Regions from separate parts of the Xanthomonas hawaiiensis genome, predicted to be linked through region 2. Evidence: riboswitches for the same ligand, from Rfam matches in the RefSeq annotation. Region 2 holds a riboswitch; the other holds the start of a gene.
What was found. Region 2 has a riboswitch for cobalamin ahead of metE (5-methyltetrahydropteroyltriglutamate--homocysteine S-methyltransferase). Riboswitches for the same ligand answer to the same signal wherever they lie in the genome.

Region 1 (14,844 bases), 350 kb from region 2:
GCAGGCCGAGGTGCTGCCGCAGGACAAGGCCGCGCATGTACGCCAGTTGCAGGCCGTGCCGGGCGCGCACGTGGGCATGGTCGGCGACGGCATCAACGATGCCCCGGCGCTGGCCGCGGCCGACGTCAGTTTCGCCATCGGCAGCGGCTCGGACATCGCCATCGAGGCGGCCGACGTGGTGCTGATGCACGGCGACCTGGCCGGCGTCGCCGCCGCCATCGACCTGTCCGCGGCGACGGTGCGCAAGATCCGCCAGAACCTGTTCTTCGCCTTCGTCTTCAACGGCCTGGGCATCCCGCTGGCCGCGTTCGGCTTGCTCAACCCGGTGATCGCCGGCGCGGCGATGGCGCTGAGTTCGGTCTCGGTGCTGGGCAATGCCTTGCTGCTGAACCGCTGGCGCCCGCAATGAGTGCGGATTCGACTTCTTGACCCTGGAGCCTGACATGCACCATCTCGATCTTCTGGTCCACGGCATGACCTGCGGCGGCTGCAGCGCGCGGCTGCAGCGGGTGCTGGACGCCTGCCCGGGCGTGACCGCCAGCACGGTGGTGCTGGAAGGCGGGCGCGTCGGCATCGACTACGACCCCGCGCGCATCGACGTGGCCGCGCTGGAGCAGGCGATCGCCGACGCCGGCTTCAGCGTGGTCGCCGGCTGAGCGCCGCCCCGGCGCCGCGCCACCCCGGGTGAATGCCGGCGTGGCGGCCGCTGCCGCGCATGGCCCGGGCGCGCGGCCGGGCGTGTATCGTGGGCGCAGTTTCTCCGCTCCCGCATCGCCATGACCCATCGCGCTTGGGTGGCCGCCGCCATCCAGAAGATCGAAGCCGACTTCAACCGCTCGGCCGATACCCACCTGATCCCGCTGGACCTGCCCGGTTTCCCCGGCATCGACCTGTACTTCAAGGACGAGTCCAGCCATCCCACCGGCAGCCTCAAGCACCGCCTGGCACGCTCGCTGTTCCTGTACGCGCTGGCCAACGGCTGGCTGCGCGAGGGGCGCCCGGTGATCGAGGCCTCCAGCGGCTCCACCGCGGTCTCCGAAGCGTACTTCGCACGCCTGCTGGGGCTGCCGTTCATCGCGGTGATCCCGGCCACCACCTCGCCGGAGAAGATCGCCGCGATCGAGTTCCAGGGCGGACGCTGCCACCTGGTCGGGCGCGCCTGCGACCTGCACGCCGATTCGGTGCAACTGGCGCGCGAGACCGGTGGTCACTTCATGGACCAGTTCCTGTACGCCGAACGCGCCACCGACTGGCGCGCCAACAACAACATCGCCGAGTCGATCTTCCGGCAGATGCAGGAGGAGCCGCATCCGATCCCGGCCTGGATCGTGTGCAGCCCCGGCACCGGCGGCACCGCGGCCACGCTCGGCCGCTACGTGCGCTACCGGCGCCATCCCACCCGCATCCTGTGCGCGGATCCTGAGGTGTCGCTGTTCTTCGACGGCTACCGCGAGGCGCTGGCCGGGCGCGACTACGCCGGCCTGGAAAGCACCGGCGGCTCGCGCATCGAAGGCATCGGCCGGCCGCGGGTGGAGCCGAGCTTCATCCCCAGCTGCGTCGATGCGATGGTCAAGGTGCCCGACGCGCTGAGCCTGGCGGCGATGCGCTACGTCAGCGCGCGCCTGGGCCGGCGCGTGGGCGGTTCCACCGGCACCAACTTCGTCGGCGTGCTGCAGGCGGCCACGCGCATGCGCGAGCAGGGCCGCAGCGGCGCCATCGTCACCATCCTGTGCGACAGCGGCGAGCGCTACGTGCACAGCTACTACCGGCCGCAGTGGTACGCCGAGCAGGGCATCGACGTGGAGCAGGCCGATGCGCAGCTGGCCGCGGCGGTGGCCGGCGCCGGCTTGCCGCCGCTGCCTTGTGCCGCGCTGGACTGACCGCCATCTCACTGCCATGACCGGCGCCGCCGGCCTTCCTTCCGTGACCGAGACTTCCGCGATGACCAATCCCCTGCTCGATTTTTCCGGCCTGCCGCGCTTCGATGCGATCCAGCCCGAGCACATCGGCCCGGCGATCGACACGCTGCTGGCGCAGGCCGAAGCCGCCGTGGCCGCCGCCGAGACGGTGGCGCCGGTGCGTTGGGACAGCTTCGTGGCGCCGCTGGACGATGCCACCGAGCGCCTGTGGCGCGCCTGGGGCCAGGTGGGCCACCTGCAGGCGGTGGTCAACACGCCGGCGCTGCGCGAGGCCTACAACGCCAACCTGCCCAAGGTGACGCGCTTCTCCAGCGCGCTGGGGCAGAACCTGGCGCTGTTCGTGCAGTACCGCACGCTGGCGCACTCGCCGGAGGCGGCCACGCTGACGCCGGCGCAGCGCAAGGTGCTGGACAACGCGCTGCGCGATTTCCGCCTGGGCGGCGCCGAGCTGGGCGAGGCCGACAAGCAGCGCTTCGCCGCGATCCAGGAAGAACTGTCGGCGCTGTCGGCCAAGTTCTCGCAGAACGTGCTCGACGCCACCGACGCGTGGTCGCTGCTGATCGACGACCCGGCGCGCCTGGCCGGCCTGCCCGAGGACAGCGTCGCCGCCGCGCGTGCGGCGGCCGAACGCGACGGCCAGGCGGGCTGGAAGCTGACCCTGCAGATGCCGTGCTACCTGCCGGTGCAGATGTACGCCGAGGACCGCGCGCTGCGCGAGACGCTGTACCGCGCAAACGCGATCCGCGCCTCGGAGTTCGGCGATGCGGCGCTGGACAACAGCGCCGCGATCGGCCGCATCCTCGCCCTGCGTGGCGAACTGGCGGCCCTGCTCGGTTTCGCCAGCTACGCCGAGTATTCGCTGGCGACGAAGATGGCGCAGGATCCGACGCAGGTGCTGGAGTTCCTGCACGACCTGGCCGCACGCGCCAAGCCCTACGCGCAGCGCGACCGCGCCGAACTGGAGGCGTTCGCGCGCGAGCACCTGGGCCTGGACACGCTGGAAGCCTGGGACCTGTCCTACGTCAGCGAAAAGCTGAAGCAGGCGCGCTACAGCTTCTCCGAGCAGGAGGTGAAGCGCTACTTCACCGAGCCCAAGGTGCTGGACGGCCTGTTCGGCCTGATCCACGACCTGTACGGCCTGCGCGTGGAGGCCGACAGCGCGCCGGTGTGGCATCCGGACGTGCGCTTCTTCCGCCTCAGCGACGCGCAGGGGCGCCTGGTCGGTCAGTTCTACCTGGATCTGTACGCACGCGAAGGCAAGCGCGGCGGCGCCTGGATGGACGATTGCCGCAACCGTCGCGAACGCGCCGACGGCGTGCAGACCCCGCTGGTGTACCTGGTGTGCAACTTCGGCCGCGGCAGCGACGGCAAGCCGGCCACCTTCACCCACAACGAGGTCACCACCCTGTTCCACGAGATGGGCCACGGCCTGCACCAGTTGCTGACCCAGGTCGGCGAACTGGGCGTGGCCGGCATCAACGGCGTGGAATGGGACGCGGTGGAACTGCCCAGCCAGTTCATGGAGAACTTCTGCTGGGAATGGCCGCGCCTGCAGGCGATGACCGCGCACGTGGACAGCGGACAGCCGCTGCCGCGCGCGCTGTTCGACAAGATGCTGGCGGCGAAGAACTACCAGAGCGGCATGTTCACCGTGCGCCAGCTCGAATTCGCGCTGTTCGACATGCAATTGCACCACAGCTTCGATGCGCAGTCCGACAGCGTGCTGCAACTGCTCGAGCGCGTGCGCGACGCCGTGGCGGTGAACCGCCCGCCGGCCTGGAATCGCTTCCCGCACCAGTTCAACCACATCTTCGCCGGCGGCTATGCGGCCGGCTACTACAGCTACAAGTGGGCCGAGGTGCTCAGCGCCGACGCCTATGCCGCCTTCGAGGAAGCGCCGGACCAGTTGGCGAACACCGGCGCGCGCTTCCTGCGCGAGATCCTCTCGCGCGGCGGCAGCCGCCCGGCGCTGGAGAACTTCACCGCCTTCCGCGGCCGTGCGCCGGAGCTGGAGGCGCTGCTGCGGCACAGCGGCATGGCGGGGTAAGCGGGGATTCGGGATAGGGGATTTGTGATTTTCGCGAGTGCATGACATTTCCAGTGTTTCTGGCTTTGTTGTAGGAGCGGGGCGGGGGGGGGGGCGGGGGGGGGGGGGGGGCCCCCCCCCCCTCGCGGCTGAAGCCGCTCCTACAGAAAATCGCTTGCCAATGATTCGGCTCCGCACAGCACGCTGCCGCCCCCAATCCCCAATCCCCAATCCCCAATCCCCTGTGCTAGAACAAAGCACAGCGGTACGGCGATCTTCGCCGCCGCAATCGCGGCGCAGGACACTGCCGCACTGCACAAGGAGGACCGCATGAAGCGAGCAGGGTGGTGGACGCCGTTGTTGTTGAGCATGGCCGCGCCGGCATTGGCGCAGGACGGCAGCGGCACGGTGCGCATCGGCGCCAGCCCGGCACCGGAATATCCGCGCGTGGCCACGCCGGCCACCGACGACGCGTTGCAGGTGCATGGCTGCACCCGCGACTGGGCCTGGTGCGATGTCAGCTGGCGCGAGAAACGCGGCTGGCTGCGGCGGGTGCAATCGACTTTCATGAGCAGGGGCAGGGCGTCGCGCCTGGCGCGTCGCTGGGCGTGCCCACGGTCGGCTTTGCGCTGGATCGTTACTGGGACACGCACTATCGCGGTCAGCCGTGGGCGCGCGAACGCGCGCGCTATCGATCGCTGGAAAGCACCGCGACCGCGGCCGGCCCAGCGCAGATTCCGGCCCCGTTGCAGCGTCAGTTGGCGCCGCAATGGCGGACGCCGCCGTCGCCTGCGTCCGCGTCCGAGGCGGTGAGCGCCACGCCGCAATGGACGCCGCCCGGCGAGCGGATGTACCAGATCCCGCCGCCGGACGCGCTCAATCCCCGCTACAACAAGGAACTGGCGAAGGAGTTGCAACGCCAGGACGACGACCGCCGCCAGCGCGAATCGATGGGACTGATGCCCGTGCCGCCGCCTGCGTCCGCGCCGTCGGCATCGCCGTCCTGGCCGCCGTCGCCGGCGACGATCCAATGGGTCGAGCGGCATTCGCCGAAGCCGACTTCGCCACCGCCTCCTCTACCGCCTCCACCGCCACCGCCGCCACCGCCACCGGCCAAGCCTGAAGCGCACAAGGACCACGACGCCGGGCGTCGCGACGTCAGGCAACTGGAGCGTTGACGCGCGGCACGCTGCCGCTGCTGGCAGCGTGCGCGTTTGGCCGGGCTCAGGCCTTGGCAAACACCAGCGCGGCGTTGGTGCCGCCGAAGCCGAAGCTGTTGGACATCACCGTGCGCAAGTCCGCGTCGCGGCTTTCGCGCACGATCGGGAAGCCCTCGGCACGCGGATCCAGCGTGTCGATGTTGGCCGAGCCGGCGATGAAGCCGTCGCGCAGCATCAGCAAGCAGTAGATCGCCTCGTGTACGCTGGCCGCGCCCAGCGAATGCCCGGACAGCGCCTTGGTCGAGGACAGCGGCGGCACCGCATCGCCGAACACCGCGCGCACCGCATCCAGCTCGGTGACATCGCCCAGCGGCGTCGAGGTGCCGTGGGTGTTGAGATAGTCGATCGGCGCGTCCACGCCCTGCAGCGCCATGCGCATGCAGCGCACCGCGCCTTCGCCGGACGGGGCCACCATGTCGGCGCCGTCGGAGGTCACGCCGTAGCCGACCAGTTCGGCATGGATGCGCGCACCGCGCGCCACCGCGTGGTCGTAGTCCTCCAGCACCAGCATGCCGCCGCCGCCGGCGATGACGAAGCCGTCGCGCGCGGCGTCGTAGGGCCGCGACGCCACTGCCGGCGTGTCGTTGAAGCCGGTGGACAGCGCGCCCATCGCGTCGAACATCAGGCTCATGGTCCAGTCCAGTTCTTCGCCGCCGCCGGCGAACATCACGTCCTGCTGGCCGTGGCGGATCAGGTCCGCCGCCGCGCCGATGCAGTGCGCCGAGGTCGCGCACGCGGCCGACAGCGAGTAGCTCACGCCCTTGATCTTGAACGCGGTAGCCAGGCTGGCCGACACCGCCGAGCACATCGTGCGCGGCACCATGTACGGGCCGACCTTGCGCACGCCGCGGTTGCGCAGCAGGTCCGCCGCTTCCACCTGCCAGTGGCTGGAGCCGCCGCCGGAGCCGGCGATCAGGCCGATCCGCGGATCGCTGATCGCCGCCTCGTCCAGGCCGGCATCGGCCAGCGCATCGCGCAGCGCCAGGTAGGCGTAGGCCGAGGCATCGCCCATGAAGCGCTTGAGCTTGCGGTCGATCGCCGCGTCCAGGTCCAGCTGCACATCGCCGCCGACCTGGCTGCGCAGGCCAGCGTCGACCGCCTGCGGGTTGTGGCGGATGCCGGACTGACCTTCGCGCAAGGCGCGCGCCACGCTGTCCAGATCGTTGCCCAGGCACGACGTGATGCCCATTCCGGTAATGACGACGCGCCGCATCAGAACGCCTCCGTCGACGTGAACAGGCCCACGCGCATGTCCTTGGCGGTATAGATCTCGCGCCCGTCCACCGACATGCGGCCGTCGGCCACCGCCATCACCAGCTTGCGGTTGATCACCCGGCTGATGTCGATCTCGTAGACCACCTGCCTGGCGCTGGGCAGCACCTGCCCGGTGAACTTCACTTCGCCCACGCCCAGCGCGCGGCCGCGGCCGGGCGCACCCAGCCAGGTCAGGAAGAAGCCGGTCAGCTGCCACATCGCATCCAGGCCCAGGCAGCCGGGCATCACCGGGTCGCCGATGAAATGGCAGCCGAAGAACCACAGGTCCGGGCGGATATCCAGCTCGGCGCGGATCACGCCCTTGCCGTGCGCGCCGCCGGTCTCGTCGATGGCGACGATGCGGTCGAACATCAGCATCGGGTCGTTGGGCAGGCGCCCGGCGTCGGCGCCGAACAACTCGCCGCGTGCGCTGGCGAGCAATTGCTCGCGCGAATAGGAAGACAGACGACTCATGAGCGGAAGATTCCCAGGCGAGACAGTCGAGGCGCGCAAGAGTGCATGAGCCTTGCGCGTTCAATCAAACGTTTTATCCGTACGCACGCGTAGTGTCGGCAGCGGCGGTGGCGCGCGCACTGCGCCGGATCAAGGCGCGCATTCTCAGTCCGTGCGCAGTGCTGGGCTTATCATGCGCACACCGTTCGCAGGCGTAGGGTATGGGGTCGATGCGCAAGATCATTCACGTCGACATGGATGCGTTCTACGCGTCCGTGGAGCAGCGTGACGATCCGGCGCTGCGCGGCAAGCCGGTGGTGGTGGCCTGGCGCGGCATGCGCTCGGTGGTGTGCGCGGCGTCCTACGAGGCACGCGTGTTCGGCGTGCGCTCGGCGATGCCGGCGCTGCGCGCCGAGCGGCTGTGCCCGGACGCGATCTTCGTGCCGCCGGATTTCGCCCGCTACAAGGCGGTGTCGCGGCAGGTGCGCGAAATTTTCCAACGCCACACCGACCTGATCGAGCCGCTGTCGCTGGACGAAGCCTACCTGGACGTCACCGTGCCCAAGGGGGAACTGCGCACCGCCACCGAGATCGCCCAGACCATCCGCACGCAGATCCGCGCCGAAACCGAACTGACCGCCTCGGCCGGCATCGCACCGAACAAGTTCCTGGCCAAGATCGCCTCGGACTGGCGCAAGCCCGACGGCCAGTTCGTGATCCGTCCGCATCGCGTGGACGCGTTCCTGACGCCGTTGCCGGTGAACAAGGTGCCCGGCGTGGGCAAGGTGATGGAGGCCAAGCTGGCGGAACTGGGGATCGCCACCGTCGGCGACCTGCGCGCGCGCAGCGAGGCGGAACTGGAAGCGCGCTTCGGCAGCTTCGGCCTGCGCCTGTACCAGCGCGCGCGCGGCATCGACGAACGCCCGGTGGAGTCGGACCAGCCGGTGCAGTCGATCTCCTCCGAGGACACCTTCGCCGAAGACCTGGCGCTGGACGCACTGGAGCCGGCGATCCGGCAGCTGGCCGAGAAGACCTGGAACGCAACCCGCCGCACCGAGCGCATCGCGCGCACCGTGGTGCTGAAGCTGAAGACCGCGCAGTTCCGCATCCTCACCCGCAGCTTCACTCCGGAGCAGCCGCCGGATTCGCTGCAGGCCTTGATCGACATCGCTCTTGCGCTGCGCGAGCGCGTGGACCTGCCGACGTCCACGCGTTATCGCCTGGTCGGTGTGGGCCTGTCCGGCTTCCACGAACGCGAGCCGGGACAGGCGCAGGGGCGCTTGTTCGGTTGAGGTGGTCGCGCGCGGAACCCGTGCCGTGTGTTGCCTGATGTGTGGATTTGAAACGACGTGTTCGTCCGTTGGTCAGGCGGCACCATCACGGGCGCATCGGTTGAAGCAGTCAAGGCGACGCGTGCAAACCGAGAACGCGGCCCTCATCCCCTACCGCGTCGGGACTAAAGTCCCTCCCACATGGGCATGCGGCGCGGATTGGCGCAGTTGCTCGATCCTCTGGTCATGCTGATCGACCTTGTCGCGCTCTTACGGACGCTCGAATTGCAACATGGGTGGGGGATCGTCACTGGTGATGTTCGCGTGGCGTCACGCGCTCGCGCGCGTGCTAAGCCAGGGCCGGACGGACACGCGCGTCACCGTGGGTGCTTGTCGCGACCGCATACCGGCGCTGCGCCACCTACAATGCGCACTTCTTCTCCCGCATTGGCACGACATGACGTTCCCGTATGCATTGGTGGTGTTCGACCTGGACGGCACCCTGGTCGACAGCGGCGCCGACATTGCCGAGGCGCTGAACCGCACGCTGGTCGACTTCGGCCTGCCGCGCGTGCCGGAGGCGACCGTGCTCGGCTGGATCGGCGAAGGCGTGCGTAAACTCGTCGAGAGCGCCTGGCGGGATGCCGGCGATACCACACCGCTCGAGACGGTGATGCCCACCTTCATGCGCCACTACGCCGAATGCCTGCTGCGCAGTCCGCGCTTGTATCCCGGCGCAGCCGAGGCCTTGGCGCAATTGCATGCCAAGGGCGTGACCCTGGCGCTGTGCACCAACAAGCCGTCGGCGATGGTGCCGCCGCTGCTGCGCCATTTGGGCGTGGCCAATCTGTTCTCTGCGGTGCTGGGTGGCGACAGCCTGCCCGAGCGCAAGCCCAGCCCGGCGCCGTTGCTGCACCTGGCGCAGCAGTTCGCGCAGCCGCCGGTGCGCTGCCTGATGGTCGGCGATTCGGGGACCGATCTGCAGGCCGGCCACGCCGCCGGCATGCCGGTGGCGCTGGTGCGCTACGGCTATCCGCGCGACCTGGATCTGGCCACGGCCGACGTGGTGCTGCTGATGGACGACCTGCGCGAGTTGCTGCAGCTGCGTTGACGCGATGCCGCGTAGCGCCTCGGTGCAGCGCGAAGATCTGGAGATATGGTGTAGGCGCCGCTTCAGCCGCGACAGGCTTTCCCGCGAACGCCCGTCGCGGCTGAAGCCGCTCCTACAGCCCATGACGCAGCAAGCCCCTCTCCCCTCGGGAGAGGGGTTGGGGTGAGGGTCCGGGAGCGTAGCGGGCGCCGAACTGTCAGGTTCGTGCCGCCATGCATGAGTACGAGGACGGCTGTTTGCGTTCGGCTGCCAGCGGCCCTGATCGCGAGCGACCAATTGCGCGATGCGTCGCGCACGCCTGCGTTGAGAATGCGCGCATCTACATCCGACGCGGTCGCACATGCCGCCTTTCGTAGGAGTCAACTGTCATGCACCTGCGATGGCAGGAGGAGCGTACGGGGCCTGATCGCGCGCGATGGCGTTGAGCCAGCGCAGGAACTTGTGCATGCAGGCGACGATGGCGACCTTGGCCGGTTTGCCGCCTGCGCGCATGCGCGCGTAAGTGTTGGCCAAGGGGGATTCGGCGCGGATGCTGGCCCAGGTGGCCATGTACAGCACGCGCCGCACGTCGGCACGTCCGCCTTTGATGCGGCGTTGGCCTTTCCAGCAGCCGCTGTCGTGATTGAACGGGGCCAGCCCGACCAGGGCAGCGAGCTTGCGTGGCGGCAGCGTGCCCAGCTCTGGCAACCGCGCGGCCAGAACCGCGCGCAGGATCGTGCCGAGCCCAGGCACCTTAGGGAGGCTCGAGCAGGTCTTGCCCTGCTGCCCGATCTCCTGCGTCAACGTCTGGATCTGCTGGTTCAGCAGGGCGATCACCTCTCGGCAGTGGCGTTGCACCTCAGGGCGGGTGATGTGCTCCAGGCGCCGCCGATGGGCATCGCGCTGGCCCACCAGGGTGGCACGCAGGTCCAGCAGTTCGCGAAGAGACTGCTGGTGCCCGGGCACCACGGGCGTGGGGGTGGTCGGGATGTGCTGGGCGGCGATGGCCAGCAGGCGCGCGTCCAGGACATCGGTTTTGGCATGCAGGCCCAAGGCCTGGGCTAGCTTGCGCGGACGATCAGCGGCCATCCGCACTGCCGGCAGGTCCGCCTCTCGGAGCACCTGCAGCACGGCATGTTCGTAGCCGCCACTGGCTTCCAGCACGATCCGCTCGCAGCCCAGCTCGGCCAGGCGTTGGGCCAGCGCACGCTGCCCCTGTGGCGTATTGGCTTGGGTCCAGGTCTGCTCGTCCGGCAGGACATGAATGACCAGTTCGGCCTTGGATACATCGATCCCGACATAGCGTCGCATAGACGTTCTCCGCAGTAGACTCAGGCACGAGAGCACTCCTGCCGACGCCCATGCTTGTGGAGTTCGAGCTCGCGACTCGGGCAACTGTTCGGGCTGATGAGGCAGGAGATACGGGGTGCGGCGGCGCTGACTCCTACTCGTGCTTGCTGGCACTGCGGCTAAACGGCCTGCCGCACTCCGCTCTCACCTGCAACGATAGACCCTCATTTGACACAAGCGGCTTCAGCCGCGATGGGCGTTACCGATAAAGCCCGTCGCGGCTGAAGCCGCTCCTACGAAAAAGACGCGTGTTGTGGCCGCGCTGTTGCCCCGCGCCACGCCCGCCGGCGCAGCGCGGGGCGCCGGCTCAGCGCGCCGCCGGCGCGTAGCGCAGGGTCAGCGCGTATTCGCGGCCCGGCTGGTTGTACCAGTTCACCGTCTGGTAGTCGCGATCGAACACGTTGCTGGCCTTGGCCTGCAGCGTCCAGTCCGGGGTGAACGCGTATTCCGCGCGCAGGTCGACGGTGCCGTAGCCGGCCAGGCGCACGCGGTTGGCCGCGTCGTCGAAGCGGTGGCCGCTGCCGAAGACGGTGACGCCGAGCTTGACCGGGCCGATGCCGCGGTCCACGTCCAGGCGCGCGGTGTTCTGCGCGCGGCGCGCCAGCCAGTTGTCGCGGTTGTCGCCGTCGCTGCGGTTGCGCGGGTCGGTGTGGCTCAACTGTGCCGACAGTTCCCAGCCGGCCAGCAGCGCATAGCCGGTCAGTTCGGCGCCGCGGATGCGCGCTTCGTCCACGTTGACCGGCAGGAAGCTGACCGCGTCGTAGGAGATCAGGTCCTTGACCCGGGTCTCGTAGGCGTTGAAGGTCCAGTTCCAGCTGTCGGCGTACTGCGCCACGCCCAGGTTGCCGCTCTTGGAACGCTCCGGCTTCAACTCCGGATTGCCGGCGAACGGGTAGTACAGGTCGTTGAAGGTCGGCGCCTTGAAGCCGGTGCCGACGCTGGCGGTGAGCTTGAGGCCATGCGCCAGCGCCAGGCCCCAGCCGAGGCTGCCGGTGGTGTGCTCGCCGAACTGCTCGTTGTCGTCGCTGCGCACGCTGGCCTGCACCTGCTGCGCGCCGAAGCGGCCCTGGTACTCGGCGAACGCGCCGGTGTTGTCGCGGCTGTCGACGTCGAAAGCGGTGGTGCTGGCGACGTGCTCGCGTTGCCAGTCGCTGCCGACGCTGAGCAGGTGGCCTTCGGCCAGGGTGATGTCGCCCTGCAGCGCGGCGGTGTCGCGGCGGCTGTCGAAGGTGCTGACGAAGTTGCGGGTGCGCGCGCCGGGGGCACGGTAGTAGCTGTCGGCGTCGTCGACGTTGCGGCCGAGCTGCGCGGCCAGGTGCAGGCGATCGGACGGGGTCCAGTCGAGCTTGCCGCCGAACACCTGCTGGGTGTTGTCGGCCTCGTTGCCGGCGAACAGCGGATCGCCGTCGTATTCGTTGCGGCTGTCGATGTTCAGCGCCTGGCCTTCGATGCGCAGCGTGTCGGTCAGCGCGTAGCCGCCGCGCGCGCTCAGCGAGACGTTGCGGTAGCCGTCGCGGTCGGGCTGGTCGACGAAGCAGCCGGCGAACAGCGTGGCCGAGCCGTTGCAGGCATTGATGCCGTCGGTCTTCTGGTAGCCGCCCTGCACGGCCAGCCAGCCACGTTCGCCGCGGTTGCTGAAGCCGGCGCCGGCCTCGCGTAGGCCGTGGCTGCCGCCGCCCAGGCTCAGGTTCTGCTGGAAGCCCTGGCCGCCGCGGCGGGTGAAGATCTGGATGACGCCGCCGATCGCGTCGGAGCCGTACAGGCTCGAACGCGGGCCGCGCACGATCTCGATGCGCTCGATCTGGCTCAGCGGCAGGTCCTGGAACGCGGCCAGGCCGGCGCTGGCCGAGCCGATGCGCACGCCGTCCACCAGCACCAGCACGTGGTCCGATTCGCTGCCGCGCAGGCTCAGCGTGGTCAGCTTGCCCAGGCCGCCCTGGTTGGAGATGCCGATGCCGGCGCGGCCCTGCAGCAGCTGCGCCAGCGACGTGGCCTGGCTGCGCTCGATCTCCGCGCGGTCGATGACCTGCGCCGGGACCACGCTGTCCTCCACCGAGATCTGGGTGCGGGTGGCGGTGACCAGGACCTGGTCGAGGTCGGTGGCGGCGTCGGCGGCGTCGGCGGCGTGGGCCAGCGCGGGCAGGGACAGGACGGACGCGATCGCGACCGAAAGCAGGCGGGACGACATGGGTGGCAACTCCGGCGCGCGGCTGCGCGCTGTGACGGCGAGGGAGTCACGAACGGAAGGTGCAAGCGGACGGCGCCGGACGCGGCGCGGCACGCCGCGACGCCCTCCGCATCGCAACCAGTGAACTGCAAGGCCGGTCTCCGGGCTGGCGATCGGGGAGGCGGACCTCCCGGCTGCGACGCCTTCCCATGCCGAGGCACAGTGGCGCAGGTCGTCAGCGCGGATCGCTTACCGTTGCGGGGGCAGCGCCGGCCTTGTCGCAAGACGCACCGGCTTCCCGTTTCAACCCGCTGGCCGGAGCCGGCGGGTCACCTTGAAGCGGCGCGATTGTACGCGATCGCCGCTGGCTACGCGGCTTGGGGCGTTTCATCGACTCCCGAGTACGCCGCGTTGGCTCTGGCAGGCATGCCGCCAGAGCCGCGCCTGCCAGAGCCAGCCCGAAGGGCGCGATCGAGTGCGCCCGTGGCCGCGTGATCGCTCGGGCGTGAACTGACGTTTTCCCCTTGTCCCAGGTACGCGCCATCACGGCGCGGCACGCTCAGGGATGGAGGACACGCCCTAGTCGGCGTGGGTACCGTGGCCGTCGTCGCCGCCGTGATGGTCGCCCATCGGCGTGTCGTGCGTGTCGGGCGCGTAGGCGCCGTCGGCGTCATCGTCGCCGCGCGTGTCGTCGCGGTCGAAATGGGTGGTCGCCACCGGCCCGGCGACCGGCAGGCCGCGCTGCGCCGGCAGCGCCGCCGTCGCGGTCTCCAGCTCGCCCAGCAACTGCGCGCGCCGCGCCTCGGACAGTTCCTGCCAGTGGCAGCCGCTGAGCGCGCCTTCCAGCGAATACAGCAGGTTGAGGCTGGGCTTGAAGCCGGCGCGCTTGACCTTGACGAAGGCGCCGACCGCGCCGGCCGCCTCCAGGTCCTGCTGCGTGCGCACGCCGACCTGGCGCAGCCAGGCCGCGCTCTTGGGGCCGATGTTGCGCAGCTTGGCGGTGCTCATCGCAGGCTGTCGACGAAGACCTGGGCGATCGCTTCCAGGCCGCGCTGGTCGTCGGCGTCGAAGCGGGCCAGGTCGGGGCTGTCCAGGTCGAACACGCCGACCAGCGCGCTGTCGCGCAGCAGCGGCACCACCAGTTCCGAGCGCGAGGCGGAATCGCAGGCGATGTGCCCGGGGAACGCCTCCACGTCGTCGATGCGCTGGGTCTGGCCGCTGCTGGCGGCCGCGCCGCACACGCCCTTGTGCAGCGGAATGCGCACGCAGGCGGGCAGGCCCTGGAACGGGCCGACCACCAGTTCCTTGCCGTCGTAGAGGTAGAAACCGACCCAGTTCAGCCGCGGCAGCGCGTGATACACCAGCGCGGCCAGGTTGGCGGCGTTGGCGATGCGGTCGGGCTCCCCGGCGACCAGGGCACGGGCCTGGTCGAGCAACTGGGCGTACTGTTCCGGCTTGCTGCCGGTGAGCGAGGACGAGGCGAACATCGCGCGAGTCTAGCAGCGCGTTGCGTCCGTCGGCACCGCGGCGGCTGACGCGCGCGGCGCGCCCGGCTATCCTGCGCGCCGCCGCGCGTCCCGCCGGCCAACCGACAGGGTTTCGCATGGCTGTTCCCGCCTTCTACGTCACCGGCACCGACACCGGCATCGGCAAGACCATCGCCAGCACCGCGCTGCTGCATGCCTTGCGCGCGCGCGGCCAACGCGCGGTGGGCATGAAGCCGGTCGCCAGCGGGTGCAGCCGCGACGCCGACGGCTGGCGCAACGAGGACGCGCTGGCCCTGCAGGACGCCAGCGCGCCGCGTCCGGCCTACGCCGATCTCAATCCCTACGCGCTGCCGCTGCCGCTGGCGCCGGAACTGGCCGCCGCCGATGCCGGCGTGGAACTGGAACTGGCGCCGATCGCCGCCGCGTTCGCGCGCCTGCGCGCACAGGCCGACGTGGTGGTGGTGGAAGGCGTGGGCGGCTGGGCGGCGCCGCTGTCGGCGACGCTGGATCAGGCCGATCTGGCGCGGACGCTGGGACTGCCGGTGGTGCTGGTGGTCGGCCTGCGCCTGGGCTGCCTCAACCATGCGCGGCTGAGCGCCGCGGCGAT
Region 2 (14,844 bases):
CTCGCCCCTCGCCCTGGGGCCGCTGTCGTTGTCCAACCGCATCGTGATCGCGCCGATGTGCCAGTACTCGGCCGAGGACGGCCGTGCCAGCGACTGGCATGTGCAGCACCTGGGCCAACTGGCGCAGTCCGGCGCCGGCTTGCTGATCCTCGAGGCGACCGCGGTGGAGCCGCGTGGACGCATCAGCTACGCCGACCTGGGCCTGTGGGACGATGCCACCGAGGCGGCGCTGGATACGGTGTTGCGCGCGGTGCGGCGTTGGTCGCCGATGCCGCTGGGCATCCAGCTCGCGCATGCCGGGCGCAAGGCGTCCACGCGCAAGCCCTGGGACGGCGGCGGCGCGATCGCGCCCGACCAACCGAACGGCTGGCAGACCGTGGCGCCGTCGGCGCAGGCGTTCGACCAGGATGGTTCGCCGCCGCAGGCGCTGGACTTGGCCGGCATCGACGCCATCGTCGAGGCGTTCGTGGCGTCGGCGCGACGCGCCGAGCGCCTCGGCGTCGAGTTGATCGAACTGCACGCCGCACACGGCTACCTGCTGCACCAGTTCCTGTCGCCGCTGAGCAATCAGCGCGCCGATGCCTATGGCGGCAGCCTGGAGAACCGCATGCGCCTGCTGCTGCGCGTGCATGCGGCGGTGCGCGCCGCCGTGGCGCCCGACATCGCGGTGGGCGTGCGTATCTCCGCGACCGACTGGGTCGACGGCGGTTGGGACCTGGCGCAGAGCGAGGTGCTGGCGCAGGCATTGCAGGCGCAGGGCTGCGATTATCTGCACGTGTCCAGCGGCGGGTTGGACCGGCGCCAGCGCATTCCGGTGGCGCCCGGCTACCAGGTGCCGCTGGCCGAGGCGCTGCACCGCGCGCTGCGCATGCCGGTGATCGCGGTGGGCCTGATCACAGAGCCGCAGCAGGCCGAAGCCATCCTCGCCGAGGACCGCGCCGACGCCATCGCGCTGGCCCGCGGCATCCTCTACGATCCGCGCTGGCCATGGCATGCGGCCGCCGCGCTGGGCGCGCGGCTGCGGCCGTCGCCGCAGTACCTGCGTTGCGAGCCGCATGCGGCGCGCGGCGTGTTCGACGCCTGACCGACGCGCCGCGCGCGCGGTTGGCCGCCTTCATTTCGATTTCTTCAGGGAGCCTGCAATGACGACGATTGGATTTCTCGGCCTGGGCACGATGGGCCAGCCGATCGCGCTCAACCTGCTGCGTGCCGGCCATGCGTTGACGGTGTGGAACCGCAGCGCCGCGGCGGCGCAGCCCCTGCTCGAGGCCGGTGCGCAACTGGCCGCGCAACCGGCCGATGCGGTGCGCGGGCCGGTGCTGTTCTCGATGCTGGCCGACGACACCGCGGTGCGCGAGACCCTGCTCGATCGCGGCGCGCTGGACGCGCTCACTGCCGGCAGCGTGCACGTCAACATGGCCACCATCTCGGTGGCGCTGGCGCGCGAACTGCACGCGCTGCATGCCGAACGCGGCGTCGCCTATCTGGCGATGCCGGTGCTGGGTCGGGTCGAGGTGGCCGCGGCCGGCCAGCTCAACCTGCTGGCTGCCGGCGATGCCGCGGCGCTGGCGCGGGTACAGCCCTTGCTCGATGTCATCGGCCGCAAGACCTGGTATTTCGGCACCGCGCCGGAACAGGCAAACGCGGTCAAGCTCGCCGCCAACCTGTGCCTGGCCAGCGCCATCGGCACCATGGCCGAGGCGTCGGCGCTGGTGCGCGGGCATGGCGTGGAGGCGGCCGATTTCCTCGATATGCTCACCAGCACCGTGTTCGCCGCACCGGCCTACCAGACCTATGGCGGCATGATCGCCGAACAGCGCTACAGTCCGGCCGGCTTCAAGGCCACGCTGGGCCTGAAGGACGTGCGCCTGGCGTTGAACGCCGGCGAGACCCGGCATGTGCCGATGCCGCTGGCGGGGGTGCTGCGCGATGCCTTCATCGACGCGATCGCGCACGGCGACGGCGAGCTGGACTGGGCGGCGCTGGCCAAGGTCGCCGCGCGCCGCGCCGGCCAGGCCTGAGCGACGCTGGCGGATCTTCAGCGGACCTTGGCGGCGCATGCGGCACACTGCGTGCCCGCTTGAGCCTGGCGCGCGCTTGCCGCTAAGGTGCGGCGCTTTGCTGGCGCATCACAGGAGGATGCCATGAGTCCGAATTCGTCCGACCCCGGCGACAGAGCGCCGATCCAGCCGCCGCGCGCGGTCGTACGCGAGGCCGTACCCGGACCCGATCATCCGGACCATCCGGACCACCTGCTGTACGCGCAGATCCGCGAGGGCGTGCATGCGCTGGACGCCGCCTGCGGCCGCGCGCCGGATGCGATCAGCGAGCGCATGGTGGCGCGGCTGCTGCCGCTGGCCAAGGAATACGGCTTCGACCAGGTCGACCACGTGGTGCTCAGCCGCGAGATCGGCGAGGTGGAGGATGGCGAGAACGTGTTCCTGGTGCGCGGCGACCTGGACGATCCGGCGCACCTGCGCGCGCACATCACCACCCACGAAGCGGTCGGCATGTCGGTGGAGGATTCGCTGGCGCGCCTGGAGAAGGTCAACCGCCGTTTGGCGCTGCGCCTGCGTCCGGAGTGAGGCCTGCGAGTGAGCAACGTCGCGGGCGCGACGTCAGCCGCGACCTGATTTCAGTGCAAGCATGGCCAAGCCCCTCTCCCTCCGGGAGAGGGGTTGGGGTGAGGGTACGAGCGCGCAGCGCACGCGATGTTTCGATTGCACGAGGCTTCGCCCGGACCCTCATCCGCCCCTTCGGGGCACCTTCTCCCGAGGGGAGAAGGAAAAGCCGGCTTCGGCTGGATTGCTCTTAGCCCCTCTCCCTTCGGGAGAGGGGTTGGGGGTGAGGGTACGAGCGCGCAGCGCACGCGATGTTTCGATTACGCGAGGCTTCGCCCGCACCCTCATCCGCCCCTTCGGGGCACCTTTTCCCGGAGGGAGAAGGAAAAGTCGGCTTCGGCTGGATCGCTTTTAGCCCCTCTCCCCTCGGGAGAGGGGTTGGGGTGAGGGTACGAGCGCGCAGCACATGCGGTGTGTTTCGATTGCACGAGGCTTCGCCCGAACCCTCATCCGCTCCTTCGGGGACCTTCTCCCGGAGGGAGAAGGAAAAGCCGGCTTCGGCTGGATCGCTCTTAGCCCCTCTCCCACCGGGAGAGGGGTTGGGGTGAGGGTACGGGTCCCCTATCATCGGCAAATGCGCCACGACTACATCCTGACCCTGTCCTGCCCGGACCGTACCGGCATCGTCTTCCGCGTCAGCGGCCTGCTGTTCGAGCATGGCTGCAACATCCTCGATGCGCAGCAGTTCGGCGACGAGGAAAGCGGCCGCTTCTTCCTGCGCGTGCATTTCGACGTGCCGGCCGACGGCGTCGTCGCCGCGGTGAAGCTGCAATTGGAGCCGCTGGCCGCCGACTACGCGATGGACTGGCAACTGCACGACGCGCGCCGCCGTGCGCGTCTGCTGGTCCTGGTCAGCAAGCAGGGCCATTGCCTCAACGACCTGCTGTTCCGCGCACACAGCCGCCAGTTGCGGGTGGATATCGCCGCGGTGGCCTCCAACCACCCCGATTTCGCCGCGCTGGCCGGCTCCTACGGCGTGCCCTTCCATCACCTGCCGGTGAGCGCCGCCAATCGCGACGCACAGGAAGCGCAGTTGCTGGCGCTGGTCGAACGCGAACGCATCGACCTCGTGGTGCTGGCCCGCTACATGCAGATCCTGTCGCCGACGCTGTGCGCGGCCCTGGCCGGGCGCGCGATCAACATCCACCACAGCTTCCTGCCGAGCTTCAAGGGCGCGCAGCCCTACCACCAGGCGCACGCGCGCGGGGTCAAGATCATCGGCGCCACAGCGCACTACGTCACCGGCGACCTGGACGAAGGCCCGATCATCGAACAGGACGTGGCCCGCGTGGACCACGCCATGACCCCGCGCGAGCTGGTGCGCCTGGGCAGCGACACCGAATCGCAAGTGCTCGCCCGCGCCGTGCGCCGCCACGTCGAACATCGCATCCTGCTCAACGGGCATCGTACGGTCGTGTTTCGGTGAGGCGGGGAGTGGGGATTCGGGAATCGGGAATGGGGAGCAGCAACAGCAACAGCAACAGCGGCTAAGCACCCGCTTGCCCTAATCCATGGTCGCGGCGCCGACCGTCTGCATCGACGATCATCCCCGCTCTCCAGTCACTGCACGGTGGCATTTCCGATGAAGCAGGGAATGGGGCCGGGAATAGGGAAGGGGACCATCAGCAGCCGCAGTACGGCGTTTGCTCTGCCGATTCCCCATTCCCGATTCCCCATTCCCAGCCCTCAACGCGCCGCGTTGGCGTTCATCGTCGCGTTGCGGCTGGCGTCCAGGTACTGCGCCGGATCGCGCATGCCGGTGGTGTGGCACTCGCCGGTGGTATGCCCGCGATTGACGCCGCCGGGCAGCTGGCCGTTGACCTGCTCCACCGTGCCGTCTTCCGGGTCGCTCAGCACCAGGTCCGAGGCCGCATTGCAGTAGTCGTTGGTGTACCAGTTGGTCTTGGCGAAGGAGGTGGTGTAGTAGTTCACCAGCGCCCGCGCCGAGTTGGGGATGCCGGCCAGCCAGGCCTTGGCGCCGTCATAGGTCAGGTCGTTGTTGGTGCCGCAGCCCACGCCGAACCACGAGCCCACCGTGGCCAGGATGCCGGCCAGGTTGGTGCCCTGGTACGGGGTTCCCACCGACTGCATCACCCGCCCGCCGCTGGCGTTGTCCAGCCCGCTCCAGTAGTACACGTACAGATGCAGCGCGGCCATGCCGCCCTGGCTGTGCGCCACCGTGCCGAACGAGTTCCACTGGCTGCCGAACTGCGCCAGGCGCTGCGCGAACTGGTCGTTGCTGCGGTTCTGGTTGACGTCCAGGAACGCGGAGGCGTTGGTGAACTGCGCCACCGGCCACACCCCGCCCGAGCAGTAGCCGTGCACCAGTACCAGGCGCTTGCCGGTGGCCTGCGCCTGCATGTCGGTGGTGGCGGCGCTCAACTGCGCCGGGCGCTCGCCCATGCGCATGCTCTCGTCGATCGCGCCGGTGCTGCGCGCCACGCTGCTGCGGCGCAACGCCGGCAGGGTCAGCGGCAGTGTCGCGCGCGTGGCCAGCGGCACGAAGTTGTCCGGGTCCTCCACGCGCAGGTTGCGCAGGGTGAACGGCGCACGCGCGCCGGCGCGGGCGATCCAGCGCTCGTCCACGCTCAGCGGCAGGCGTTCGTCCTGCGGCGCGAGCATGCCGCCGAGCCAGGCCACCGGCACCGCACTGCCGTCGCGGCCGGTGCCCCACAGTTCGCCGAGCACGCGATAGTGCGCCGGCGCCTGGCCGCCACCGATGCGCACCGGGATAGGCAGGGTCAGCCGGGTGCCGGGCTGGGCGCTGGCGGCGACGGCATCGGCGGTGATGCGCAAGGTGGTGTCCAACACCGGCAGCACGTGCTCGCTGGTGCGCACGAAGGCCTGGCCGCCGGCGTCGTGGCCATGGACCACCACCTGCGCGATGTAGGTACCGGTGGCGGTCGCCGGGAAGTCGCCGGCATACACGCCGTCGCCCGCGGCGCCGTCGCCGTGGCGGCCGTCGTCGGCCATCGGCCACTGGCTGACGGAGCCGTCCGGTGCGATCACCCGCAGCTGCGCGGTGTCGATGCGGCCGCTGCCGGCGCTGCGCGCCAGCGACACGCCGCCCTGCGCATCGATGCCGCCGAGCAGGGCGGTCAGGCCGATGCGCTGGCCGCGCTGCAGTTGCGCGCGGTCGCTGGGGTAGGACGCCAGTTGCGTGCGCGGATCGCCTTCCATCAGCACATAGCCGCGCTGCGCCGTATTGCTGCCATCGGCCTGCAGGGTCAGGGTCCAGTCGCCATTGGCGGCGCTGTCCACGTGGTACTCGCGGGCCGGCAGCGCGGCGCCGCCGGCGCCCAGTTGGGTGGCCTTGGCGCTGGGGGCGAGCATCGGCGTGGCGGCAGCGGTGCCCATGCGCGCGCTGGCCGTGGCCGGTGCGCTCAGGCGCGGCTGCCAATCGTGGTCGCCGGACAGCACCACGAAACGCAGCTTGCCGTTCTCCACCGGCAGGGTGGTCTGCCATTGCGCGGGGCCGCCGCTGCGCGCGGCGGAGAATTCCACCGGCAGCAACGCGCTCTTGGACAGGATCGCCGCTTCCGCCGGGGCGGGTGCGCGCATCTGCGCGAACTCCTCGGGCGGTCCGGCCAATTGTTTAGGAATCAGTTCGGCCGCGTGCAGTGCGGCGGCGGGGACGACGAGACACAGGACGCAGACGGCGGACAGGTTCGACAGCTTCGGCATGACGCGCTCTCCCTGGCGGTGCTGAGAAGCAGACGCATCTACCGGATCTCGCGGCGCACTGCGCCGCCGGCAGCGCGTCGGCGAGGACGCAGCGCCCCCTCGCCACGCGTTCGCCTGTGGTTATAGCCAGCGCACATTGCCGGACAAAGACGCAATGCAGCAATGCACGCCGAACTGGGATGCCGGACATGCTGCAACCATCGCGATGCCCGGCGCACCTGGCGCCGGGCATCGCCAGGTCAGGCCGCCTGCGCGTGCCGACTGCGCAACTGCTGCGCCGCCGCCACCATCGCCTGCAGCGCGTTGCGGGTTTCCGCCCAGCCGCGGGTCTTCAGCCCGCAATCCGGATTGACCCACAGTTGCTGCGGATCCAGCACATCACGCGCCTTCTCCAGCAACTCCACCATCTCCTGCGTGCTCGGCACGCGCGGCGAGTGGATGTCGTACACGCCCGGCCCGATCGCGTTCGGGTAACGGAAGCGAACGAACGCATCGAGCAGTTCCATGCGCGAGCGCGAGGTCTCGATCGAGATCACGTCCGCGTCCATCGCCGCCACCGCCTCGATGATGTCGTTGAACTCCGAGTAGCACATGTGGGTGTGGATCTGCGTGGCATCGCGCACCCCGGCCGCAGCGATGCGGAAGCATTGCACCGCCCAGTCCAGGTACGCCTGCCAGTCGGCGCGGCGCAGCGGCAGGCCTTCGCGGATCGCCGGCTCGTCGATCTGGATCACGCCGATGCCGGCCGTCTCCAGGTCGCGTACCTCGTCGCGCAGCGCCAGCGCGATCTGCCGGCAGGTCTGCGCGCGCTCCTGGTCGTCGCGCACGAACGACCACTGCAGCACCGTCACCGGCCCGGTCAGCATGCCCTTCATCGGCCGCTCGGTCAGCGACTGCGCGTAGGTGGTCCAGCGCAGCGTCATTGGTGCCGGGCGCTGCACGTCGCCGTAGATGATCGGCGGCTTGACGCAACGCGAGCCGTAGCTCTGCACCCAGCCGTGCCGGGTGAAGGCGAAGCCATCGAGCTGCTCGCCGAAGTATTCGACCATGTCGTTGCGTTCGAACTCGCCGTGCACCAGCACGTCCAGACCCAGTTGCTCCTGCGCACGCACGCAGCGTTCGGTCTCCGCGGCCAGGAACGCGTCGTACGCGGCATCGTCGAGCTTGCCGGCCTTGTGCTGCGCACGTGCTTGCCGCACCTGCTCGGTCTGCGGGAACGAGCCGATGGTGGTGGTCGGATACAGCGGCAGCCGCAACGCCGCCTGCTGTGCCTGGCGGCGCTTCGCATACGGCGACTGCCGGCGGCCGGCGTCGTCGGTCAGCGCGTCCACCCGCCGCGCCACTTCGGCGCGATGCACGCGCGCGGAGGCGCGACGGCTGGCCAGCGCATCGCGCGCCGCGTCCAGCGCGGCCTGCGCCTGCGGCTGGTCGTCCAGCGCATCGGCCAGGGTGCGCAGCTCCTGCAGCTTCTGCCTGGCGAAGGCCAGCCAGCCGACCAGTTCGCGGTCCAGCCTGGTTTCCTGCTGCAGATCCACCGGCACGTGCAGCAGCGAGCACGAGGGCGCCAGCCACAGCCGCTCGCGGCCGACATGGCCGGCGGCGTAGCGGGCCAGGGTCAGCGCGTTGTCCAGCGGCGTGCGCCACACGTTGCGGCCGTTGACCAGGCCGGCGGAGAGTACGCGTCCGGCCGGCAAGGCCTGCAGCACCGCGTCCAGTTGCGCCACGCCGCGCACCAGGTCCACGTGGATGCCGTCCACCGGCAGCGCCATCGCCAGGTCGAGGTTGTCGCCCAACTCGCCGAAATAGCTGGTCAGCAGCAGTTTCGGCCGCGTCGCCTGCGAAAGGAAATCATAGGCACGTCGATAAGCGGCGCGTGCGGCGTCGTCCAGGTCCAGCACCAGTGCCGGCTCGTCGAGCTGCACCCAGCCGGCGCCGGCCGCATGCAGGCGCTGCAGCAGTTCGGCGTACACCGGCAGCAGGCTGTCCAGCAGCGCCCAGCGGTCGCTGCCATCCACGGTCTTGGACAGCGCCAGGAAGGTCACCGGCCCGATCAGCACCGGCCGGGTCTGGATGCCCTGCGCCTTGGCTTCCAGGAACTCCACCACCGGCTTGTCGCCGCGCAGGCGGAAGTGCTGGCGCCGCGCCAGCTCCGGCACCAGGTAGTGGTAGTTGGTGTCGAACCACTTGGTCATTTCCAGCGCATGCAGGTCCAGGCCGTGCTCCTGCGTGCCGCGCGCCATCGCGAAGTAGCCGGCCAGCGGATCGGCATCGGCCAGCGCGCGGTAGCGTTGCGGGATCGCATCGAACAGGAACGCGGTGTCGAGCATCGCGTCGTACAGGCTGAAGTCGTTGCTGGGCGGCACGTCCACCCCGGCCTCGCGTTGCAGCTGCCAGTGGCGCAGGCGCAGGTCGCGTGCGGTGTCCTGCAGTTGCGCGCCGTCGATGTCGCGGCGCCAGTAGCGTTCCAGCGCCTGCTTGAGCTCGCGCCGCGCACCGATGCGCGGGAAGCCCAGGTTGGTCACGATCGTCATGTTGCGTTTCCTCATTGCGTTCAAGGGCATTGAGGAACGAAGGAACCGCGCGCCGCGCGTCCCGTTCGCACGGACCGCCCGCCACGCCAGCGACCTTCGCCCCCGCGGGCGAACCGGTACCGCGCGGGCAGGCGGACGACGCGGCGCGGCGCAAGGCCGGGTCGCGGTCCGGCCGCCTCCCCGCGGAGGCGCCAGGTCGAATCGGAGGACGTACGGTCCTCCGGCCGGGGCCGGTATTCGGGCTGATGGACACGCGCACCGTGCCGGCTGCGCACCTACTGTCCGTCGCTTCCCAGGCCGGCATGCGCCGGCCCAGTGCCATTGACGGAGGTCGTTTCCATTCACCGCTGCGGGGCAGCTCCGGAATGGGCAGGCGCTTGCGGCGCCGGCCGTCACCGGATTCCCGTTTAAATCCATCCCTTCATCCGAATGAAGCGATGGATACCTTCGGCGAGCGCACGATAGGCCGGATGCGGCGACGGGTCAAGCGCCCGTGCGATGTGCCGCGGTGCGTTTCACATCACGGGTGCGCCGGCGTTCCTGATCACCGGCATCGGCAAATACGGATACGCCTGATTGCGCCGCGGCGTGGCGTGGCGGCGTAGTGCGTCAGCGCCGATTCCACTCCCATCCAGCCAAGGACATCGTCATGCCCATCTACAACCACAACGGCACCTTCGGTCATCCAGTGAACATCAGCCGCTTCGTCACTGACGTGCAGAACGGCGTCGTGGCCGGTCCCTTGCCCTATCTGGCCGGGGCCGGCAACGACCTGGGCGTCAACGCATCGGCGGCCCAGGCCATCGGCCCGGTGCCCGGCATCACCCGCGCCTTCGGCCTGATCACATGCGCCGCGGTCATCTACGTCTCCACCGACCCGAATGCCGCGCCTGCGGCCTGGGTCAACCATTCCAATGCAGGCCACGTTTCCGCAGCCGATGTGGCCGCCGCGCTGGCCAGCCTTGGTGGGCCGCCGCCGGCCAGCGTGCTGGTGATCTTCGCCCATCCGGGGGCGTCCGATCCCGGATATCTGGCCTCGATCGGCACCATCGGCGCGTCGGGCATTCCCGCCAACAACATCGTCGAAATCCCCAACCTGATCGTGCCGCAGTTCGGCATCAACAACCTGGGTCAGATCGGCTGAGGCACTCCGACCCGCGCCGGCGGGCGCGGGTCCCTGTCGGCGGTGGCGCGCTCCGCGGCTGCTGCCATGGCATGCGCCGCCAATGCGCCAAGCACGAGTGTGAAAGTGTCCACACCAGCGGCGACACGACTCGTTACGGCGAACTGCCGGGCATTCTGGAGCGCGCGCTCGGGCTACATGTCGACCTGTCGGTCTGGAGCGTCCCACAGTTGATGCAGGAGTTGGCGCAGGATCCTGCGAACATGATCAAGAAGTATCGCGCAGCGTTCGCCCAGGGCAAGGGCGTCTCATGGGAGGTCGAGCGGACCTTCAACCACAAGATCGGTGCCCGGCTTCAGGATGTCGCGGGCTGGCTGCGAGCGACCGTTCGCCCGATCTGACGCCACCGCCGCCGCGTTGCGGGATAATGGCCCCTGTCACCGATGCGCCGGCCGTGAACACGCCGCTAGCCTACTTCGCATGCTTACGCCGAACATTCACGAAATTCGCCTGTCCGTCGCCCCCATGATGGACTGGACCGACCGGCATTGCCGGGTGTTCCACCGGCTGCTGGCGCCGTCGGCGCGGCTGTACACCGAGATGGTGCATGCCAATGCGGTGGTGCTGGGCGATCGCGCGCGATTGCTGGATTTCGATGCGTCCGAGCACCCCGTGGCGCTGCAGCTCGGCGGCAGCGAGCCGGCGCTGCTGGCGCAGGCGGCGCGGATCGGCCAGGACTGGGGCTACGACGAGATCAACCTCAATTGCGGTTGTCCGTCCGACCGGGTGCAGGCCGGGCGCTTCGGTGCCTGCCTGATGCGCGAGCCGGCACTGGTCGCCGAGTGCGTGGCGGCGATGGTCGAGGCTGTCGACATCCCGGTGACGGTGAAGTGCCGGCTGGGCGTGGACCAGGACGACGACTACGCGGTGTTCCTGGCCTTCGTCGACCAGGTCGCCGCCGCCGGCTGCGGGCTGTTCGTGGTGCACGCGCGCAATGCCTGGCTGCAGGGCCTGTCGCCGAAGGAGAACCGCGAGGTGCCGCCGCTGCGCTACGACTGGGCGCATCGGCTCAAGCGCGAGCGGCCGCAGTTGCAGGTGGTGCTCAACGGCGGCCTGGCCGCGGTGGAGGCGGCGCAGGCGCAGTTGCAGGCGGTGGACGGGGTCATGCTGGGTCGCGCCGCCTACCACGACCCGTATGTCCTGCACCGGCTGGACGCGGCCCTGACCGGCGCCGCGCTGCGCCCGCGCGCCGAGTTGCTGCGCGCGCTGCGTCCCTACGTCGAGGCGCGCCTGGCCGAGGGCCTGGCGCTCAAGCACATCACCCGCCACCTGCTCGGCCTGTTCCATGGCCAGCCCGGCGGCCGCGCCTTCCGCCAGGTGCTCAGCGAAGGGGCGCACCGCCCCGGGGCCGACTGGGCGCTGCTGGAGAGGGCGCTGGCGGTCACCGACGGGGCGGCGCGCGCGGCGGCCTGACCGATCCTGGGGGCGTATTCGGACCGCCCCTGTTGCGTGGCGGCGGGCCGGCATCGCCTCCGCGCGCCGCCTCCGACGGCATGGCGCCCTGACCGGCGACCGACCCGTATCCCACTTTTCCGTCGCTTGTTCAGGGAGTCTGTTCAGGGTCTGGCGACTAGTCTCTGCCTGCCGGGAGACGCTGTGAAACACCTGCCGAGGGCGTCTCCAGACCGCTGGCGCGACCCTTGCATCGGTCCTCGACAGGTTCATTTGACTGAATGTCGCCCATGGCGCCCGGAAAAGTTCAGACCGGATTCACCCCGAAAAATCAAGAATTTGCCTCGATTTCTCGAGGTCGTCTTCCTTCCCGAGAGGTGTCGCGCTTCACAAGTTTTGAACGTTTCCGATCAGTCCGTTAGGATGCCCGTCGTGACTTCTTCCGCTTCCCGCCACTACCGCTTTGCCGCTGTGTTCGCGCTCGCGCTGGCGTCGGTCGCGGCTGGCCACGGCCGTGCGCAGCAGCCGCCCATGCCGGGCGTGATGGCGCCGCCGGAGCGCGATGCGGGGCGCAACCGCGACTATGGCGGCAGTTCGCTGTCCGACGCGGTGCGCCGGGTGCAGCGTTCCACCGGCGGGCAGATCCTCGGCGCCGAGCGCGTGCCGTTCGATGGCCGCGACATCAACCGCGTCAAGTACATGGATGGCCGTGGGCGGGTACGCTACATGGACGATCCGCAACCTGGCCGTGCGGCACCGCCGCGGGCGCCGCGGTCGGGCGAGCCTCCCGAGCCACCACGCGACGATCACCCGTGAGTCCGGATAGTTCGGTTCAGGTTCCACACACCGCCCCGGCCACCGGCCACCTGTAAGTTACTAGGGAGAGTTATGCGTATCCTTCTGGTCGAAGACGAAGCTCCGCTGCGAGAGACCCTGGCCGCTCGCCTGAAGCGCGAAGGTTTTGCGGTGGATGCGGCGCAGGACGGCGAGGAAGGCCTGTACATGGGCCGCGAAGTGCCCTTCGACGTGGGCATCATCGATCTCGGCCTGCCGAAGATGTCGGGCATGGAGCTGATCAAGGCGCTGCGCGACGAAGGCAAGAAGTTCCCGGTGCTGATCCTCACCGCGCGTTCCAGCTGGCAGGACAAGGTCGAAGGCCTCAAGCAGGGCGCCGACGACTACCTGGTCAAGCCGTTCCACGTCGAAGAGCTGCTGGCGCGCGTCAATGCACTGCTGCGCCGCGCCGCCGGCTGGAGCAAGCCGACCCTGGAATGCGGTCCGGTCGCGCTGGACCTGGCGGCGCAGACCGTCAGCGTCAGCGGCAGCAACGTCGACCTGACCAGCTACGAGTACAAGGTGCTCGAGTACCTGATGATGCATGCCGGCGAACTGGTCTCCAAGGCCGACCTGACCGAGCACATCTACCAGCAGGATTTCGACCGCGACTCCAACGTGCTCGAAGTCTTCATCGGCCGCCTGCGCAAGAAGCTGGACCCGGACGGCGAGTTGAAGCCGATCGAGACCGTGCGCGGCCGCGGCTACCGGTTCGCGATTCCGCGCACCGAAGGCTGATCGCAGGCGCCGGCGAGCACACCGAGGAAGCGACCGCGTGGCGGCACGACCCAGGTGGTACAAGCGCTGGCGCCCCCGCTCCCTGCAGGCGAGGCAACTGCTGGCCGCCAGCCTGAGCCTGGTGGCGTTCCTGGCTGCGGCCGGTTATGCGCTGGACCAAGCCTTCGCCGACACCGCGCTGAGCAACCTGCGCGAGCGCCTGAAGAGCTACGCCACCGCCTACGCCAACAACGTCGACGTGGCGCGCGACGGCTCGCTGTACATCAACTATGACAAGCCGCCGCCGGACCCGCACTTCGACCGGCCGGGCAGCGGCCTGTACGCGCAGATCGTGCTGCCCAACGAACGTTGGGTCTCGATGTCCAGCGAGGGGCCGCTGCCGCCCACGGGTGGCATGCTCGAACCGCGCCAGGAAACCTTCGACGGTCCCTGGCCGATCACCCAGATCGACGGTAGCCAGGGCGAGGTCTACCGCTACGGCATCGGCCTGGCCTACGTGCGTCGCGACAAGGAAACCCCGGTCACCATCTACATCATGGAAGACACCCGTGCGCTGGGCGCGCAATTGCGCGTGTTCCGCGGCCGGGTGTGGTTCAACCTCGGCGGCGCCGGCCTGATCCTGCTGGTGTTGCAGGCCTTCATCCTGCAATGGAGCCTGCGCCCGCTGCGCCGGGTGATCAACGAACTGACCAAGGTGCAGCGCGGCGAAGCGATGCGCATGGGCGATCGCCACCCGCGCGAACTGGAGCCGCTGACCGACAGCATCAATGCCTTCATCGAGAGCGAGCGCGAGAACCTGGACCGCCAGCGCAACACCCTGGCCGACCTGGCGCACAGCCTGAAGACCCCGCTGGCGGTATTGCGCACCCAGCTCGACAGCGGCGCGCAGGGACCGGAGCTGCGCGAAGAGTTGGATGTGCAGCTGCGGCGCATGAACAACCTGGTGTCCTACCAACTCGCACGCGCCGCCTCCAGCGGCCACAAGCTGTTCGCCGCGCCGTTGCCGATCGAGCCCAATGCCGAAGAGATCGTGCGTGGCCTGGAGAAGGTCTATGCCGCCAAGGGCGTGCTGTGCGAGTTCGACATCGAGCCGAGCGCGCGCTTCCATGGCGAGCCTGGCGACCTGCAGGAACTGCTCGGCAACCTGCTGGAGAACGCGTTCAAGTGGGCGCGCCGGCGGGTGCTGTTGAGCGTGCGGCCGGAGCCGGCCGCCGGCAGCCGCCGCGCCGGCCTGATCATCGCGGTGGAGGACGACGGTCCCGGCATCGCGCCGGAAGAGGTCGCCCACATCCTGCAGCGCGGCGTGCGTGGCGACGAGCGCGTGCACGGCCACGGCATCGGCCTGGCGATCGTGCAGGACTTGGTCAAGGGCTACCGCGGCGAACTACAGGTGAGCCGCTCCGAGGAACTGGGCGGGGCGCGTTTCCTGGTCACCCTGCCGCCGGGGCTGTAGGCGCAGGAACAGTTCCGGCCGGTTGAGACCCATATCCCACGCTGCGGCAGGGCTGACACACTGGCTCACCCGCAAGCGGCAGCGCTGCACCGCAGCAGCAGGTGAATCCCGTGCAAATGACCGGGAGGTTTCCGACAGTGGCTTAACGCGACCGGCGCCCAGCTGGCGATACTGCGCCGGTCTTCACGCCGCTTTTCGTCCAGGAGCCCCGCATGTCCGAACCCCGGCATCGTCCTGCAGCAACGCGTCTGCGCGTGCGCGGCCGGCGTGTGTTGCGCAACACCCAGCGGCTGCTGCTGTCGGCGCTGCTGGTGCTGTTCACTGTCGGCGCCATCGCCGCCACCGACAAGGTGATCAAGCGCGACGACGCGCGCTGGTTGCAGTCGATGACCATCGGCCTGGACAGCG

Region 1: another riboswitch for cobalamin. It lies ahead of btuB (TonB-dependent vitamin B12 receptor); the one in region 2 lies ahead of metE (5-methyltetrahydropteroyltriglutamate--homocysteine S-methyltransferase).

Annotation. Positions count from the first base shown of each region.
Region 1 covers NZ_CP115873.1:4,244,647-4,259,490, reverse strand. Annotated here, with positions in the region: gene PG878_RS18080 (heavy metal translocating P-type ATPase) at 1-409, shown strand, start outside; gene PG878_RS18075 (heavy-metal-associated domain-containing protein) at 444-656, shown strand; gene PG878_RS18070 (PLP-dependent cysteine synthase family protein) at 777-1,880, shown strand; gene PG878_RS18065 (M3 family metallopeptidase) at 1,942-3,966, shown strand; gene PG878_RS18060 (hypothetical protein) at 4,293-5,123, shown strand; gene fabB (beta-ketoacyl-ACP synthase I) at 5,170-6,378, opposite strand; gene fabA (3-hydroxyacyl-[acyl-carrier-protein] dehydratase FabA) at 6,378-6,893, opposite strand; gene dinB (DNA polymerase IV) at 7,103-8,164, shown strand; gene gph (phosphoglycolate phosphatase) at 8,601-9,254, shown strand; gene PG878_RS18035 (IS110 family transposase) at 9,621-10,544, opposite strand; gene btuB (TonB-dependent vitamin B12 receptor) at 10,891-12,771, opposite strand; cobalamin riboswitch at 12,886-13,102, opposite strand; gene PG878_RS18025 (TfoX/Sxy family protein) at 13,330-13,758, opposite strand; gene PG878_RS18020 (GAF domain-containing protein) at 13,755-14,237, opposite strand; gene bioD (dethiobiotin synthase) at 14,354-14,844, shown strand, end outside.
Region 2 covers NZ_CP115873.1:4,598,868-4,613,711, reverse strand. Annotated here, with positions in the region: gene PG878_RS19740 (NADH:flavin oxidoreductase/NADH oxidase) at 1-1,084, shown strand, start outside; gene PG878_RS19735 (NAD(P)-dependent oxidoreductase) at 1,143-2,021, shown strand; gene PG878_RS19730 (XVIPCD domain-containing protein) at 2,145-2,585, shown strand; gene purU (formyltetrahydrofolate deformylase) at 3,196-4,047, shown strand; gene PG878_RS19720 (choice-of-anchor X domain-containing protein) at 4,308-6,305, opposite strand; gene metE (5-methyltetrahydropteroyltriglutamate--homocysteine S-methyltransferase) at 6,545-8,836, opposite strand; cobalamin riboswitch at 9,048-9,301, opposite strand; gene PG878_RS19710 (hypothetical protein) at 9,486-9,980, shown strand; gene PG878_RS19705 (hypothetical protein) at 10,052-10,360, shown strand; gene dusA (tRNA dihydrouridine(20/20a) synthase DusA) at 10,440-11,432, shown strand; gene PG878_RS19695 (hypothetical protein) at 11,844-12,227, shown strand; gene PG878_RS19690 (response regulator transcription factor) at 12,300-12,983, shown strand; gene PG878_RS19685 (ATP-binding protein) at 13,066-14,436, shown strand; gene PG878_RS19680 (DUF1800 domain-containing protein) at 14,649-14,844, shown strand, end outside.